4 regions of the Variovorax trehalosi genome follow, and region 2 is predicted to be linked to each of the others. Evidence: predicted binding sites of a transcription regulator. Region 2 holds the regulator's gene; each other region holds the start of a gene.

Region 1 (3,466 bases), 1.1 Mb from region 2:
AAGACGGCCAGCAACGTGATGACGGCATGCCTCTTCATTTACATGTGCATGCAGCCGCTGTTCGGCGCGCTGTCCGACCGCATCGGCCGGCGCAGCAACATGCTGCTGTTCGGCGTGCTCGGCGCGTTGATCACGGTGCCGGTGCTGACCAGCCTGCAGAGCGTGACCAGTCCGCTGCTGGCCGGCGTGCTGATCGTCGTGGCACTGGCCGTGGTGAGCTTCTACACCTCGATCAGCGGCATCGTGAAGGCCGAGATGTTCCCGCCCGAAGTGCGCGCGCTGGGCGTGGGCCTCTCGTACGCCGTGGGCAACGCCATCTTCGGCGGCAGCGCGGAATACGTGGCGCTGGGCCTGAAGTCGATCGGCCACGAGTCGTACTTTTATTGGTACGTGACGGCAATGATGGTGGTGGTTTTCGCGGTCAGCCTGATGCTGCCGCGCCGGGCGACCTACCTGCATCACGACAAGTAGGAACCGAAACGGCCGGGTGCTCGAGCAGCGCCGAGCGAAGGTCGCCGCCGCGCACGGATTCGCTAGAACAGATTGCCCTGCCCCACCGCTCCCGGCGGCCGGAACGCGGTGAGGTCCATCGGGATGCGCTCGCGGTTGAAGCCCAGGCGATTCGTCGCCTTCTGGAAGCGCTGGTGGATCAGGTCGGCCCACAGGTCCGAGCCCTTCATGCGCGTGGCGAAGTCGGCGTCGTAGTCCTTGCCGCCGCGCATCTCGTGGATGCGCGCCATGATGCGGTCCGCGCGCTGCGGGTAGTGCAGCGCGAGCCACTCCTTGAAGAGCGGTGCCACCTCCCATGGCAGCCGCACCACTGTGTAGAACGCGCTGCGCGCGCCGGCCTCCCAGGCGGCTTCGAGCACATGCTCCATGTCTTCGGTGACGAAGGGAATCTGCGGCGCCACGCTCACGCCCACCGGCACGCCCGCCTCGGCCAAGGTGCGGATGGTGCGCAGCCGCCGGTGCGGCGCGGCAGCGCGCGGCTCGAGCTTGCGGGCGAGTTCGCCGTCGAGCGTGGTCACGGTCACGTACACCGCCGCGAGGTGCTCGGCCGCCATCGGCGCGATGAGGTCGAGGTCGCGCTCGACGGCGCTCGACTTGGTGACCAGCGCGAACGGATGCCGCACTTCCTTGAGCAACTCGATGACCGAGCGCGTAAGCCGCAGCTCGCGCTCGATCGGCTGGTAGCAGTCGGTGGCGGTGCCGATCGCGATCTGGCTCGGCCGGTAGCTCTTGCGTCCGAGTTCGGCGCGCAGCACCTCGACGATGTTGCGCTTGGCGATGAGCTTGGTCTCGAAGTCGAGGCCGGGCGAGAGGTTCAGGTAGCTGTGCGTGGGCCGCGCGAAGCAGTAGATGCAGCCGTGCTCGCAGCCGCGGTACGGGTTGAGCGAGCGGTCGAAGTAGATGTCGGGCGATTCGTTTCCGGTGAGCACCGACTTCACGTCCTCGAAGCGCACCTCGGTCGCGAGGGGCATGAGCTCGTCGGCCTCGGCCACGCCTTCTTCGAGCGTGCCCCAGCCGTCGTCGAAGGCGTTGCGCTCGTCTTTGGAAAAACGGTGCGCCAGCCGCGTGGCCGCACCTCGCCCTTTGATGATGTGGATGGGAACGGGGGATGCGGGTGGCATGGCAAATCCTCAACAGGGAATTTACTGTTTATTCATACAGTATTCCACCATTCACATGGGCGTGGCGATTTTTCTATTTCTCTCTTGACAGAAACTCAAGAAATCCTAGACTCGGCCCCATGGAACTCACAGAAATTCAACGCAAGTTCGTCGTCCACTGGGGCGAAATGGGCTCCATGTGGGGCGTCAACCGCACCGTCTCGCAGATCCACGCCCTGCTCTTCGCCCACGGCAAGCCGATGCACGCCGAAGAGCTCTGCGACACGCTGGGTGTGGCGCGCTCCAACATCAGCAACAGCCTGAAGGAACTGCAAGCCTGGAACCTCGTGCGCGTCACCCACATCCTGGGCGACCGGCGCGACTATTTCGAGACCAGCGTCGACGTGTGGGAGCTGTTCCGCACCGTGGTGCGCGAGCGCAAGGAGCGCGAGTTCGACCCCACCGTCCGCGTGCTGCGGGAGCTCGTGTCCAGCCCCGATTTCCAGAAGGAGCCGGCCGACGCGCAAGACCGCATCCGCTCCACCATGGAACTCATGGACAAGCTCGCCACCTGGGCCGACGAGATGCTGCGGCTCTCGCCCGGCACGCTCGACAAGGTGCTGACGCTCGGGGCCAGCGTGCAGAAGTTTGTGCGCGGCGATGCGGCGCCTGCAGGCAAAGGTGACGATCCCGACGCGCACCACGCCAGCCTGCCGATGATCTGAGCCCTCTTTTTTTGCCCATTCATTTCTGTTTTGACAGAAATATCGGGAACCAAGAACGCCATGACCCGCATCACCGCCACGACCTATCCGCTCACCGTCTACTACGACGCCACCTGCCCGCTCTGCGTGGCTGAGATGAGCGCGATGCGCGCACGCGATGCCGCCGGCCGGCTGAACCTCGTCGACTGCTCGCCCCTCGGCTTCGCTGCCGGCCCGGCGCCACGCGAGACGCTGATGACGGCGATGCACGCGGTTGACGCCGCAAGTCTTGTGCTGTCCGGCGTCGCGGCGATTCGCGCCTGCCGCGCTGCGGTCGGTTTGCCCGCCGGTGGCGCACTGCTCGACCTGCCCGTCGTCGGCGCACTCGCCGACCGCGCCTATGCCGTGCTCGCGCGCAACCGCTACCGGCTGCCGCGCTGGCTCGTAGCGCGCCTCGCAGGCCGCGGCGCCATCGCGCCGGCCACCTGCGCCGACGACCGCTGCCACCTCTGAACCGATCACGCTGTCACGCCCTCAGGGAAACACAAGAACCAACGTCCGAAGGAGCCTTGATGCCCAACGTCTTCCAGCCCGACTTCCGCATGCCCTCCACCACGCCTCATGCGCCTGTGCACACTGCCAGCGCCCCCATCACGGCCGAGGACACGCAGGACTACTTCACCGAAGTGGCGGTCGACTACAGCGCCTGGAGCCCTAGTTACAACATGCACTTCGGCTTCTGGCGCGCGGGGCTCAATCCGCTTCGTCGCGAAGGCATGCTGGTGGAGATGAACCGCGCCGTCGGCCGCGCGTTGCGGCTCGACGAGATGCAACCCACCGCGGGCCAACGCCGCTGTGTCATCGACATGGGCTGCGGCGCCGGCGCCACCGCGCGCACGCTGGTCGGCGACGACCCGTCGCTCTACGCGGTCACCGTCACCAACGTGCCCGTGCAGAACCGCATCTCTGCACGGCTCGATGCAGCAGCCGGCGTCGCAGACCGCTTGGCCCACATCGAGGCCGACTACACCCGCACAGGCCTGCCCGCCGCACAGGCCGACGGCGCCTGGGCCCTCGAGAGCGCCTGCTACGCCGAAGGCACCGCCAAGGCCGACTTCGTGCGCGAGGCGGCGCGCCTGCTCAAGCCTGGCG
Region 2 (3,466 bases):
ATGAAGGCCGCGGGCGTCAAGCTCGACTACGTGCTCGAGATCGACGTGCCCTTCAGCGACATCATCGAACGCATGAGCGGCCGCCGCTCGCACCCGGCATCGGGCCGCACCTACCACGTCAAGTTCAACCCGCCCAAGATCGAAGGCAAGGACGACGTGACCGGCGAAGACCTGATCCAGCGCGAAGACGACAAGGAAGAAACCGTCGGCAAGCGGCTCGACGTGTACAGCCAGCAGACGCGTCCGCTGGTCGACTACTACTCGGCCTGGGCCAAGGCCGATCCGGCCGCCGCGCCGAAGTACCGCGCCATCAAGGGCGTCGGCACGGTCGACGAAATCACGCAACGTGCCCTGGCGGCACTGAGCAGCTGATCCCAGCCGCCCTTTCGCAGGGCGGCTATTTCCCCAGCAGTTCCAGCATCAGCGCAATGCGCGCCTTCACGGGCGTGAGCGCGCCTGCGTCACGCAGCCGGTCGTCGGCCCTCGGCAGGATGCGGCCGCTGCTGCAGCGCGTCGCGCGCAGCACCGCAATGCCGGCGTCCTGCGCCTTGAGCGCGGCCGCTTCCAGCGCATAGTGCACGGTGCCATTGCCGGTGGTGGCCAGGACCAGTCCGCGGACAGGTTCCTCCGCACCCTCCCGGACGAGCGCATCGACGATCGCACCGCTCGCGCCGGCATGGCTCATGACGATCTCGACCCTCGGCCAAGGCCCTGACGTGTTCAGCGCCTTCGACGACTGGTTTGACGGTGCAGCCGGCCACTCCCTCACGCGCCGCACCGCGCCTTCTTCCACATAGCCGATCGGCCCTGCATCGCCGGACGCGAAGGCATCGAGCCGATAGGTATGCACCTTCTGCACATCCACCCCGCTGTGGACCATGCCGGCACACACCGCCATCACGCCCTGCGCGCCCACCGTGGTCGCAACCGCGATGGCATCCCGCACGTTCTGCGGGCCATCCGGCGAAAGCGCCGTGGCCGGGCGCATCGCGCAGGTCAGCACCACGGGTTTCGCCGGCGCCAGCACCGAGTGAAGGAAGAAAGCCGTCTCCTCGAGCGTGTCGGTGCCGTGGGTGATCACCACGCCCGCCACATCGGGCTGCGCCAGCCAATGCACGCAACGCTGTGCGAGTTTCTGCCAGATGTCGAACGCCATGTCCTTGCTGTCGACCTGCGCCACCTGCTCCGCCAGCAACGCGATGCCCTCGGGCGCCTCGATGCCGCCCAGCAGGTCCGCCACGTCCACTTGCCCGGCGGTGTAGCCGATGTTGTCGCCGCTGCTGGAGGCCTTTCCGGCGATGGTTCCGCCGGTGCCCAGAACCACCACGCGACGCACTTCAGGCAACGGGGAATGGGCCATGACTTGTCAACTTTCAAAAACTGGTTAAAAATACAGGTACTGGATATCTAGCCAGTGCCGCAAGGAACCACATATGCAGTTCGCCGTGAAGCTTACCGCCCGCCAGCAGCAGATCCTCGACTTGATCCAGAGCGCCATCGCGCGCACTGGTGCCCCACCCACGCGCGCCGAAATCGCCAACGAGCTGGGGTTCAAGTCGGCCAACGCCGCCGAAGAGCACCTGCAGGCGTTGGCGCGCAAGGGCGTCATCGAACTCGTCAGCGGCACCTCGCGCGGCATCCGGCTCAAGGGCGATGCACTGCGCTCACTCAACGAAACACGCCATCGCGAAGGCGGCCAGTTCTCGCTTTCGCTGCCCGGCATGGCGCAGCTGGCGCTGCCGCTCATCGGTCGTGTCGCGGCAGGCTCGCCCATCCTGGCGCAAGAGCATGTCGACCAGACCTACTACGTCGAGAACACGCTCTTCCAGCGCCAACCCGACTACCTGCTCAAGGTGCGCGGTATGTCGATGCGCGACGCCGGCATCATGGACGGCGACCTGCTCGCCGTGCAGGCCACCAAGGAAGCGCGCAACGGCCAGATCGTGGTCGCGCGCCTGGGTGACGAAGTCACCGTCAAGCGCCTGAAGCGCAACAAGCAGGTGATCGAGCTGCACGCCGAGAACCCCGACTACCCGACCATCATCGTCCAGCCCGGCGAGCCTTTCGAAATCGAAGGCCTCGCGGTCGGCCTCATCCGCAACACCATGCTGATGTAGGCCTCGCGGCCTGCTTGCAGCAGCACCCCATCCGGCCGCAACAGGTGGCGGGCGTATGGCGCGAAGTCGCCATCACCCTGTCGCGGCCGATTCAAGAAATCCTGCCTGTGTTCAACCTCAGACTTTTTTGGAGTTCACATGGGAATCGCCCTCCTCGCCATCGCTGATTTCTGGATGCCGCTGCAATCGCTTGCAAGCCGCCTGATGCCTGCCCGCCGCACCCGTCATCGGGACAGCGGCGACACCACCGCCGGACTGCGCTACGTGGCGGTGCGCCCCGCCTGCACCACACGCACCGCAGGCTCGCCTGCACCGACGGCAACTGCCGCCGCCCCAGCACGCCCGCTCCGCGTGGTTCGCGTGATCGACGGGAAAAGCAAGGACCGCAGCCGCATGGTGATCTCGGGCCGCATGGCCGATGTCTGCGCAGAGCTCGACCGGCTGGCAGCGCTCGAGGCGGCGGAGACCCTGGGCTCGGCTCCCCGCTCCGCCCACCTGCACTGAGGCATTTCCCCGGCGAACCGCTCCAGAAGCGCTTCCGGGGTGGGTATCCAAACGTTCACCGGCGCGACATCCCAATGCTGCGAGGCACAATGGCACGCCATGAACATTGTGATCCTCGACGATTACCAGGACGCCGTGCGCAAGCTGCGCTGCGCCGCCAAGCTGGACGCGTACGCGGCCAAGGTCTACACCAACACGGTCAAGGGCATCGGGCAACTGTCGGTTCGCCTCAAGGACGCCGACGTGATCGTGCTGATCCGCGAGCGCTCCCAGATCTCGCGGCAGCTGATCGAAAAACTGCCCAAGCTCAAGCTCATTTCGCAGACCGGGCGGGTCGGTGGCCATATCGATGTCAATGCCTGTACCGAGCGCGGTGTGGCGGTGGCCGAGGGCACTGGCTCTCCTCAAGCGCCTGCCGAACTCACTTGGGCGCTCATCATGGCGGCCATGCGCCGGCTTCCGCAGTACATCAGCAACCTCAAGCACGGAGCGTGGCAGCAATCGGGCCTCAAGTCGGCCTCGATGCCGCCCAATTTCGGACTCGGCTCGGTGCTCAAGGGCAAGACGCTCTGCATCTGGGGCTATGGCCGCATCGGCCAGCTGGTCGCGCGTTACGGACAGGCCTTCGGCATGCAGGTGGTGATCTGGGGCCGCGAGGCAAGCTGCGCCAAGGCGCGCTCCGATGGCTTCCAGGTCGCGCAGAACCGCCACGAGTTCTTTGCCGCGGCCGATGTGCTGTCGGTGCACCTGCGGCTCAACGAGGAGACCAACGGCCTCGTCACGCTCGAAGACCTGTCGCGCATGAAGCCGACGGCGCTCTTCGTGAACACCTCCCGCGCCGAACT
Region 3 (3,466 bases), 820 kb from region 2:
AAGGGGCTCGGGCGCACGGATGGCGGCAATACGCTGCACGAAGCGCTCCGGTTCAGGGAGGAACCCGTCCTCGTAGGCCACTACGCGCAGACCCTGGCAGGCCACGAGCAATTCGCCGGGCTGCAGCAGGAAGTCGGCCCGCGACGGCTTGCCCACCGTTTCGTTGCCGGCGGCGAAGGTTTCGTAGAGCAGCACGCCGCCCGGGGCCACGGCGGCCACGATGTCGGGCATGCGGGCGCGCCACAGGTAGTTGGTGACGACCACTGCGCCGAAGGTCTGGCCGGCGAAAGGCCAGGGGCCGGATTCGATGTCGGCGGTGACGGTGCGGCCGAAGGCACCGGCTGCCTCGGTCGCTTCCGGCGCCCGGTCGACGCCGGTGGCGGCGTGCCCACGCCCGGCAAACCACTGCATGTGCCGGCCCGCGCCGCAGGCCACATCGAGCACGGTGGCTTCGGCGGCCAGCAGGTGCGACCAGCGAACGATCCATTCCGAAGGTGCGCCCGCACCGTGCAATGGCGCTACATCTTTCATAGCAAGTCGGACTGCCTCAGAAACACGACCACACCTGATCGACCAGCGTCACCAGAAACTCCGGATGGGTATAGAGCATGAACACGCCCGCCAGCGCCGCCAGCACGGCCGCGAGCCAGCCGGCGTGTGCAAGGTGGTGGCGCATTTGCGGAGTCATGACCCGATTGTCTGCTCGCAATAATCAACCCGGCACGGCAGCCGGCCGGGCCGCCCGGGGGATCGCGTGTTCCTTGACCGGCAGGTTGATCAGCGCCGCGAACACGCCCAGCGCGATCGCGATGTACCAGACGATGTCGTAGCTGCCGGTGGTGTCGTACAGGTAGCCGCCCAGCCACACGCCCAGGAACGAGCCGACTTGGTGGCTCAGGAACACGAAGCCGCTGAGCATCGACAGATGCGCGACGCCGAAGATGCCCGCCACGATCGCATTGGTCGCGGGCACGGTCGAGAGCCAGAGGAAGCCCATCGCCGCCGAGAAGACGTACACGCTGACAGGCGAGATCGGCACGATCAGGAAGAGGGCGATCGAGATCGCCCGCGCGAAGTAGATCGCCGCGAGGATCTTCCGCTTGGCCAGCGTCTGCCCCAGCAGGCCGACGGTGTACGTGCCGAACACATTGAAGAGCCCGATCAGCGCCAGCGCGTAGCCGGCCACGTCGGCCGACAGGCTCCGGTCGCGCAGGTAGGTCGGCATGTGGATGCCGATGAAGGCCAACTGGAAGCCGCAGACGAAATAGCCCGCCATCAGGAGGCCGAAGCTCGGGTAGCGGAAGGCTTCGCCCACCGCCTGCAGCACCGATTGGTCGCGGTGCCCGGCCAGTGCCTCGCGCTGCGGTTCGCGCAGGCCGAAGGCCAGCGGCACGATCACCAGCACCAGCACGGCCAGCACCGCCAAGGCGGTCTGCCAGCCCAGGTGGCCGATCAGGCGCCCCTCGATCGGCGCCATCAGGAACTGGCCGAACGAGCCGGCGGCAGCCGCCACACCCATCGCCCAGGAGCGCCGCTCGGCCGGAATCTGCCGCCCGATCACGCCGTAGATCACCGCGTAGGTGGTGCCCGCCTGCGCCGCGCCGATCAGCACGCCCGCGCTCAGTGTGAACAGCAGCGGCGTTGGCGAATGCGCCATGCCCAGCAGCCCCAGCCCGTAGAACACCGCGCCGCCGATCAGCACCCGGAACGCCCCGAAGCGGTCGGCCAGCATGCCCGCGAACACCCCGAAGATGCCCCACGAGAGGTTCTGGATCGCCAGCGCGAAGGAAAAGGTCTGCCGGCTCCAGTCCTGCGCCTGCGTGATCGGCTGCAGCCAGAGGCCGAAGCCGTGGCGGATGCCCATCGAGAGCGTGACGATCATGGCGCCGCAGAACAGCACCTGCTTGATCGAGAGAGTGGGCGTGGGGGCTTGCATGCCTTCGAATGTAGCCACTGCGTGGTGTGGCCGGCGGGCGGGCGGCCAAAGCCATTGATGATTTATCCGGGCCATCTCAATGCGCACTGGGCATCAAAGCGCCTGCTGTATGGGTATCCAGTTGTTTGGCGGCGACTGACTACAATTCGCCCCCATGGCGACTCCTCCCAAGACAACCTCAGACCCCGCTTCCGGCTACTCGGAAGGCTCCATCCGCGTGCTCAAGGGCCTCGAGCCCGTCAAGCAGCGCCCGGGCATGTACACCCGGACCGACAACCCCCTGCACATCATCCAGGAAGTGCTGGACAACGCCGCCGACGAGGCGCTGGCCGGCTACGGCAAGAAGATCAAGGTCACGCTGCATGCCGACAACTCGGTGAGCATCGAAGACGACGGCCGCGGCATTCCGTTCGGCCTGCATCCCGAAGAAAAAGCCCCCGTGGTCGAACTGGTGTTCACCCGCCTGCACGCCGGCGGCAAGTTCGACAAGGGCTCCGGCGGCGCCTACAGCTTCTCGGGCGGCCTTCACGGCGTGGGCGTGTCGGTGACCAATGCACTCTCGAAGCGGCTCGAAGTCACCTCCCACCGCGAAGGCTCGATCGCCAGGTTGGCCTTCAGCGCCGGCGACGTGATCGAGGCGCTCGAAATCCGCAAGCTCGAAGCCGGCGAGCGCAAGCAGGGCACCACCGTGCGCGCCTGGCCCGACGCCAAGTATTTCGAAACCGCCGCGCTCCCGATGAGCGAACTCACGCACCTCCTGCGCAGCAAGGCCGTGCTGATGCCCGGCGTGAGCGTCACGCTGACGGTCGAGAAGACCAAGGAAACGCAGCAGTGGCTCTACAAGGGCGGCCTGAGCGACTACCTGATGCAGACGCTCAACGGCGACCCGGTGATCCCGTTGTTCGAAGGCAGCGGCCACGCCGACAAGAACGCCGACAACTTTGCCGAAGGCGAGGGCGCCGACTGGTGCGTGGCCTTCACCGAAGACGGCCAGCCGGTGCGCGAGAGCTACGTCAACCTGATTCCCACCAGCGCCGGCGGCACGCACGAGAGCGGCCTGCGCGACGGCCTCTTCACCGCGGTGAAGGGCTTCATCGAACTGCACTCGCTGCTGCCCAAGGGCGTGAAGCTCTTGCCCGAGGACGTGTTCGCGCGTGCCTCGTATGTGCTCAGCGCCAAGGTGCTCGATCCCCAGTTCCAGGGCCAGATCAAGGAGCGCCTGAATTCGCGCGATGCCGTGCGCCTGGTGTCGAGCTTCGTGCGCCCCGCGCTCGAACTCTGGCTCAACCAGCACGTCGACTACGGTAAGAAGCTCGCCGAACTCGCCATCAAGGCCGCGCAGACCCGCCAGCGTGCCGGCCAGAAGGTCGAGAAGCGCAAGGGCTCCGGCGTGGCCGTGCTGCCCGGCAAGCTGACCGACTGCGAGAGCAAGGACATCAGCCACAACGAGGTCTTCCTGGTCGAGGGCGACTCCGCCGGCGGCAGCGCCAAGATGGGTCGCGACAAGGAAAGCCAGGCCATCCTGCCGCT
Region 4 (3,466 bases), 490 kb from region 2:
TCCACCATGTCCTCGGGCATCGAGGCGCCGCGCTGGAAACTGAAGTTGGTCAGGCAGTGCAGCTCGGCATAGTCGGGCAACCCCGGCACCGGCTTCTGCCGTTGCGGCAGCACATGCACCTTGGCAGGCATGAGCGCCCGCATCTGCTTGCCGCTGGGATCAGGCATAGAACCCCTGCAGATACCAGCGCACCTCGCCCGAAGAAAAGCGCGCGGAAGGCCGCTCGCGAAAGATCCAGACCAGGCCGGCCTCGGGGCTCTCGGCCACGTAGTAGTCGCGCATCGCCGGCTGGCCGCCGTCTTCCTTGCCGCCCCACCAGCCGGCCTCGACGCGCTGCGGCCCGATCAGCTTGCTCAGCGGGCCGCGGTAGCACGGGCGCTCGCCGTCCATCTCGAGCAGCAGGGGTTCGGGCAGCAGCCACGGCGGGTAGATCGCATCGGGCTGCTGCGACTGCGAAGCCGCGGCTTTCGCTTGCTTGCGGGCCTTGTCGGGCACGGCCTTCTCTTTCTGCAGCGCGGGCCGCCATGCCTGCTTGCGCTCGGGCCGATGATCGGCCTCGGCGCACGGCACCACCACCTGGTGCGCACCGAGCCGCACGCTCAGGCGCTCGACCATCTCGTGCAGCTTGTCGCCCTTGCGGTTGTCCTCGGGCAAAAAGCTGGTGCTGGCGCCGGCCCACGGATCGGTTTCGAGCGTGCGCAGCCGGAGCCAGCTTGCGGGCGCCGCGAGCGTGGTGAGGGCGAGCTTTTCCGACAGCAGGCGACGCAGGTGCGCGAGGTCCTGCGTGGGCTCTGCCGTACGCACGGTGACCTGCTGGTGCGGCGGCAGGTTCACGCCGTTGAAGCGCTTGAGGTCGAGCGTCCACTGCAGCTCGAGCGCACGCGCGCCGCGCTGGCGGGCGCGCAGCCAGATCTGCAGGGCCGAGAGCAGGCGGTTGGCCGACCACATGAGTTCGGGCGCGGTCTCGGCGAGGGCGGGCAGCTCCAGCTTCTGCTCGAAGACGTCGGGCAGCGTGAGCCAGTCGTGGCTTTCGGGAAGCAGGCCCCAGGCCGTGTCGAGCGCTGCGCGCAGTTCGGTGCCGAAGCGCCGCGTGAGGCCGCCGCGCGGCAACGCGGCCACATCGCCCCAGGTGCGGCAGCCCAGGCGCGCGAGCAGGTCGAGGTGCGGATGCGCGGCGGTCAGCGTTTCCAGCGGCAGGCCGGCCGGCACATCCTTGGGCCGTGGCTCGTTGATCTCGAACAGACGTAGCCGCGCGAGCGCGATCAGGCTCGTGGCGCCCTGCGCGCCGAGCATGCGCACGTCGGGCGCGGGGTTGGCGGCGACCAACTGGCGCATCAGCTGAAGCCGCCCGCCCCACAGGCGCTCGCAGGCCGAGACTTCGAGCATGAGCGCCTCGTCTTGCCAGGCGACGTGCGGCGTGTATTCCAGCGCCCACCAGCCGAGGGCTTCGGGCGTGGGCAGCTGCGGAGCGTCGGGCGCGTTGGCTTCAAGCGACCACCGCAATGCGATCCAGTGCATTGGGGCCTCCTTTCCACGCATCGATGCGGACCACGGTCGCTGACGTTGCCGTGTCGCCGATCGGCACCGTGCCCTGTTGCTGAAGACGCAGCTTGCGGCGCAGCCGGGCGGCGGCGAGCAATGCGGTCATGCGCTCGTTGCGCGCCGGCAGCATCACTGGCGCAGCCAACGGCGGGCCGCGGCGCTTGAGGATGTGCAGTTCGATCTGCGATGCATCAGCCTCGCAACTCTCCACCTGAAGACGCAGCCGTGCCGGCGAAGCCCCCTGCGCAGCCGACTCGGGCCTGCACACGAAGAGCATCACGTCATGCTGGGCGGCCGCCAGTTGCAACCGCCGTAGCTCGCCCACCCGCGCCTGGGGCAGCCAGGCCAGCACGGCGGCCACGTCCGCGCAGCGCAGCGCCTGCTCGCAGGCCCAGAGCCGCGCGGCCGGCGCATCGCTCTTGACCCACATCAACGCCTCCACCGGCAGCCCCTGCGCCGCGAGCGACGGCCCGCAGGGCTCGTAAGGCGCGCCAATCAGCACGACCGGCCCGCCGCGCGCCTCCACCGCCTGCGCCAGCGCGGGCAACAGCAGCCGCCAGACATGCGCTTCAGGCGCGCTTTGCAACAGCTCCGTCATCGCGCCGACCGGCCAGCCGCCGCCGGGCAACTCGGCGTCGAGCGCGGCGTGGCCGGTCGCGACGACCTGCGCGTCGGCCAGGCCGAGTTCGTCGGCATGCCAGACGCCACGGCCCGCGGCGGCGGAAAAGGAGTCGAGGAAAGGGAGGCCCATGATCGGATATTTAGCTGTATTTTTATACAGTATTTCCTGAGCCGCAACCGGAGATCGATTTACTCAGGAGGCGCCGCCCCTTAAGATGAATTGTTAACAGTTTGTGACCATGACACACAAAAAGATTCAATTCCTGGCCTCGGCCCTCGCCGCCTTCGTCCTCGGCCTCTCGCCCGCCGCCCAGGCGCAGACCGGCAAGCCGATCCTGATCGGCCAGACCTACGTGCAGACCGGCCCGCTCGCGTCGCTGTCGACCGAGCCGCTGGTCGGCATCCGTGCCATGTTCACCGCGCTGAACGCGAGCGGCGGCATCAACGGCCGGCCGGTCGAGCTGCGCCAGCTCGACGACGCCTACGACCCCGCCAAGGGCGCCGAGAACGTCAAGACCTTCGCGAAGGACGGCGCCATCGGCGTGCTGATGCCCATCGGCACCTCGTCGTCGGTCGGCGCGATCAAGGCGGCCAACGAGCTGAAGATTCCTGTCGTCGGCCCCTACACGGGCGCGGGCCCGGTGGTGAAGTTCACCGAGTACGGCTTTCCGGTGCGCATCAGCTTCGACGAGGAGTACAGCCGCATCGTGAACCACCTGTTCACCATCGGCCTCTCGCGCATCGCCTTCGCCCACAACGACAACCCCGGCGCGCGCTCGGCGATGGAGAGCACGCAGAAATTCATTGCAGAGCGCGGCGAGAAGATGGTCGGCAGCGTCGCCATCAAGAACGACGGCTCCGACGCGGCAGAGCGCGCCGCCGAGCTGGCCAAGCTCAAGCCCAAGGCGGTGGTGCTGTCGGCCACCAACGACGTGGCCGCCAAGTTCATCACCGCCTACCGCGCGGCGGGCGGCGAGACGGCCTTCTATTCGTTCTCCTTCCTGAACGGGCAGAAGCTCTTTCAGGACATCAAGAAGGACGCGGCCGGCGTGGTCATCTCGCAGGTCGTGCCCTACCCGTGGAACAGCGCGATGCCCGTCATCGGCGAGTACCAGGCGGCGATGAAGAAGATCGGCGTGAACGAGTTCAGCTACGCCAGCCTGGAGGGCTACGTCACCGCCAAGGTCATGGTCGAAGGCCTTAAGCGCGCGGGCGCGAACCCGACGCCCGAGTCGCTGCAGAAGGGCCTGGAATCGTTCAAGACGCTCGACATCGGCGGAATCGCGGTGTCGTACCGGCCCGG

Evidence for each region. The regulator LexA, encoded in region 2, represses DNA repair genes until DNA is damaged. The targets are predictions, from matches to a motif close to ACTGTATNNNNATACAGT.
Region 1: the regulator LexA is predicted to act here: its motif matches at 1,655-1,672, upstream of ACSFA7_RS00625 (PA0069 family radical SAM protein).
Region 3: the regulator LexA is predicted to act here: its motif matches at 2,041-2,058, upstream of ACSFA7_RS01920 (DNA topoisomerase IV subunit B).
Region 4: the regulator LexA is predicted to act here: its motif matches at 2,307-2,324, upstream of imuA (translesion DNA synthesis-associated protein ImuA).

Annotation. Positions count from the first base shown of each region.
Region 1 covers NZ_JBPJZG010000001.1:126,001-129,466, reverse strand. The annotation lists gene ACSFA7_RS00630 (MFS family transporter) at 1-471, shown strand, start outside; gene ACSFA7_RS00625 (PA0069 family radical SAM protein) at 534-1,631, opposite strand; gene ACSFA7_RS00620 (GbsR/MarR family transcriptional regulator) at 1,751-2,335, shown strand; gene ACSFA7_RS00615 (thiol-disulfide oxidoreductase DCC family protein) at 2,396-2,827, shown strand; gene ACSFA7_RS00610 (SAM-dependent methyltransferase) at 2,887-3,466, shown strand, end outside.
Region 2 covers NZ_JBPJZG010000001.1:1,211,990-1,215,455, reverse strand. The annotation lists gene adk (adenylate kinase) at 1-372, shown strand, start outside; gene ACSFA7_RS05700 (asparaginase) at 398-1,360, opposite strand; gene lexA (transcriptional repressor LexA) at 1,434-2,117, shown strand; gene ACSFA7_RS05690 (hypothetical protein) at 2,256-2,621, shown strand; gene ACSFA7_RS05685 (D-2-hydroxyacid dehydrogenase family protein) at 2,721-3,466, shown strand, end outside.
Region 3 covers NZ_JBPJZG010000001.1:392,291-395,756, forward strand. The annotation lists gene ACSFA7_RS01905 (class I SAM-dependent methyltransferase) at 1-531, opposite strand, end outside; gene ACSFA7_RS01910 (hypothetical protein) at 548-688, opposite strand; gene ACSFA7_RS01915 (MFS transporter) at 713-1,936, opposite strand; gene ACSFA7_RS01920 (DNA topoisomerase IV subunit B) at 2,091-3,466, shown strand, end outside.
Region 4 covers NZ_JBPJZG010000001.1:725,204-728,669, reverse strand. The annotation lists gene ACSFA7_RS03450 (error-prone DNA polymerase) at 1-167, opposite strand, end outside; gene ACSFA7_RS03445 (Y-family DNA polymerase) at 160-1,518, opposite strand; gene imuA (translesion DNA synthesis-associated protein ImuA) at 1,487-2,293, opposite strand; gene ACSFA7_RS03435 (ABC transporter substrate-binding protein) at 2,403-3,466, shown strand, end outside.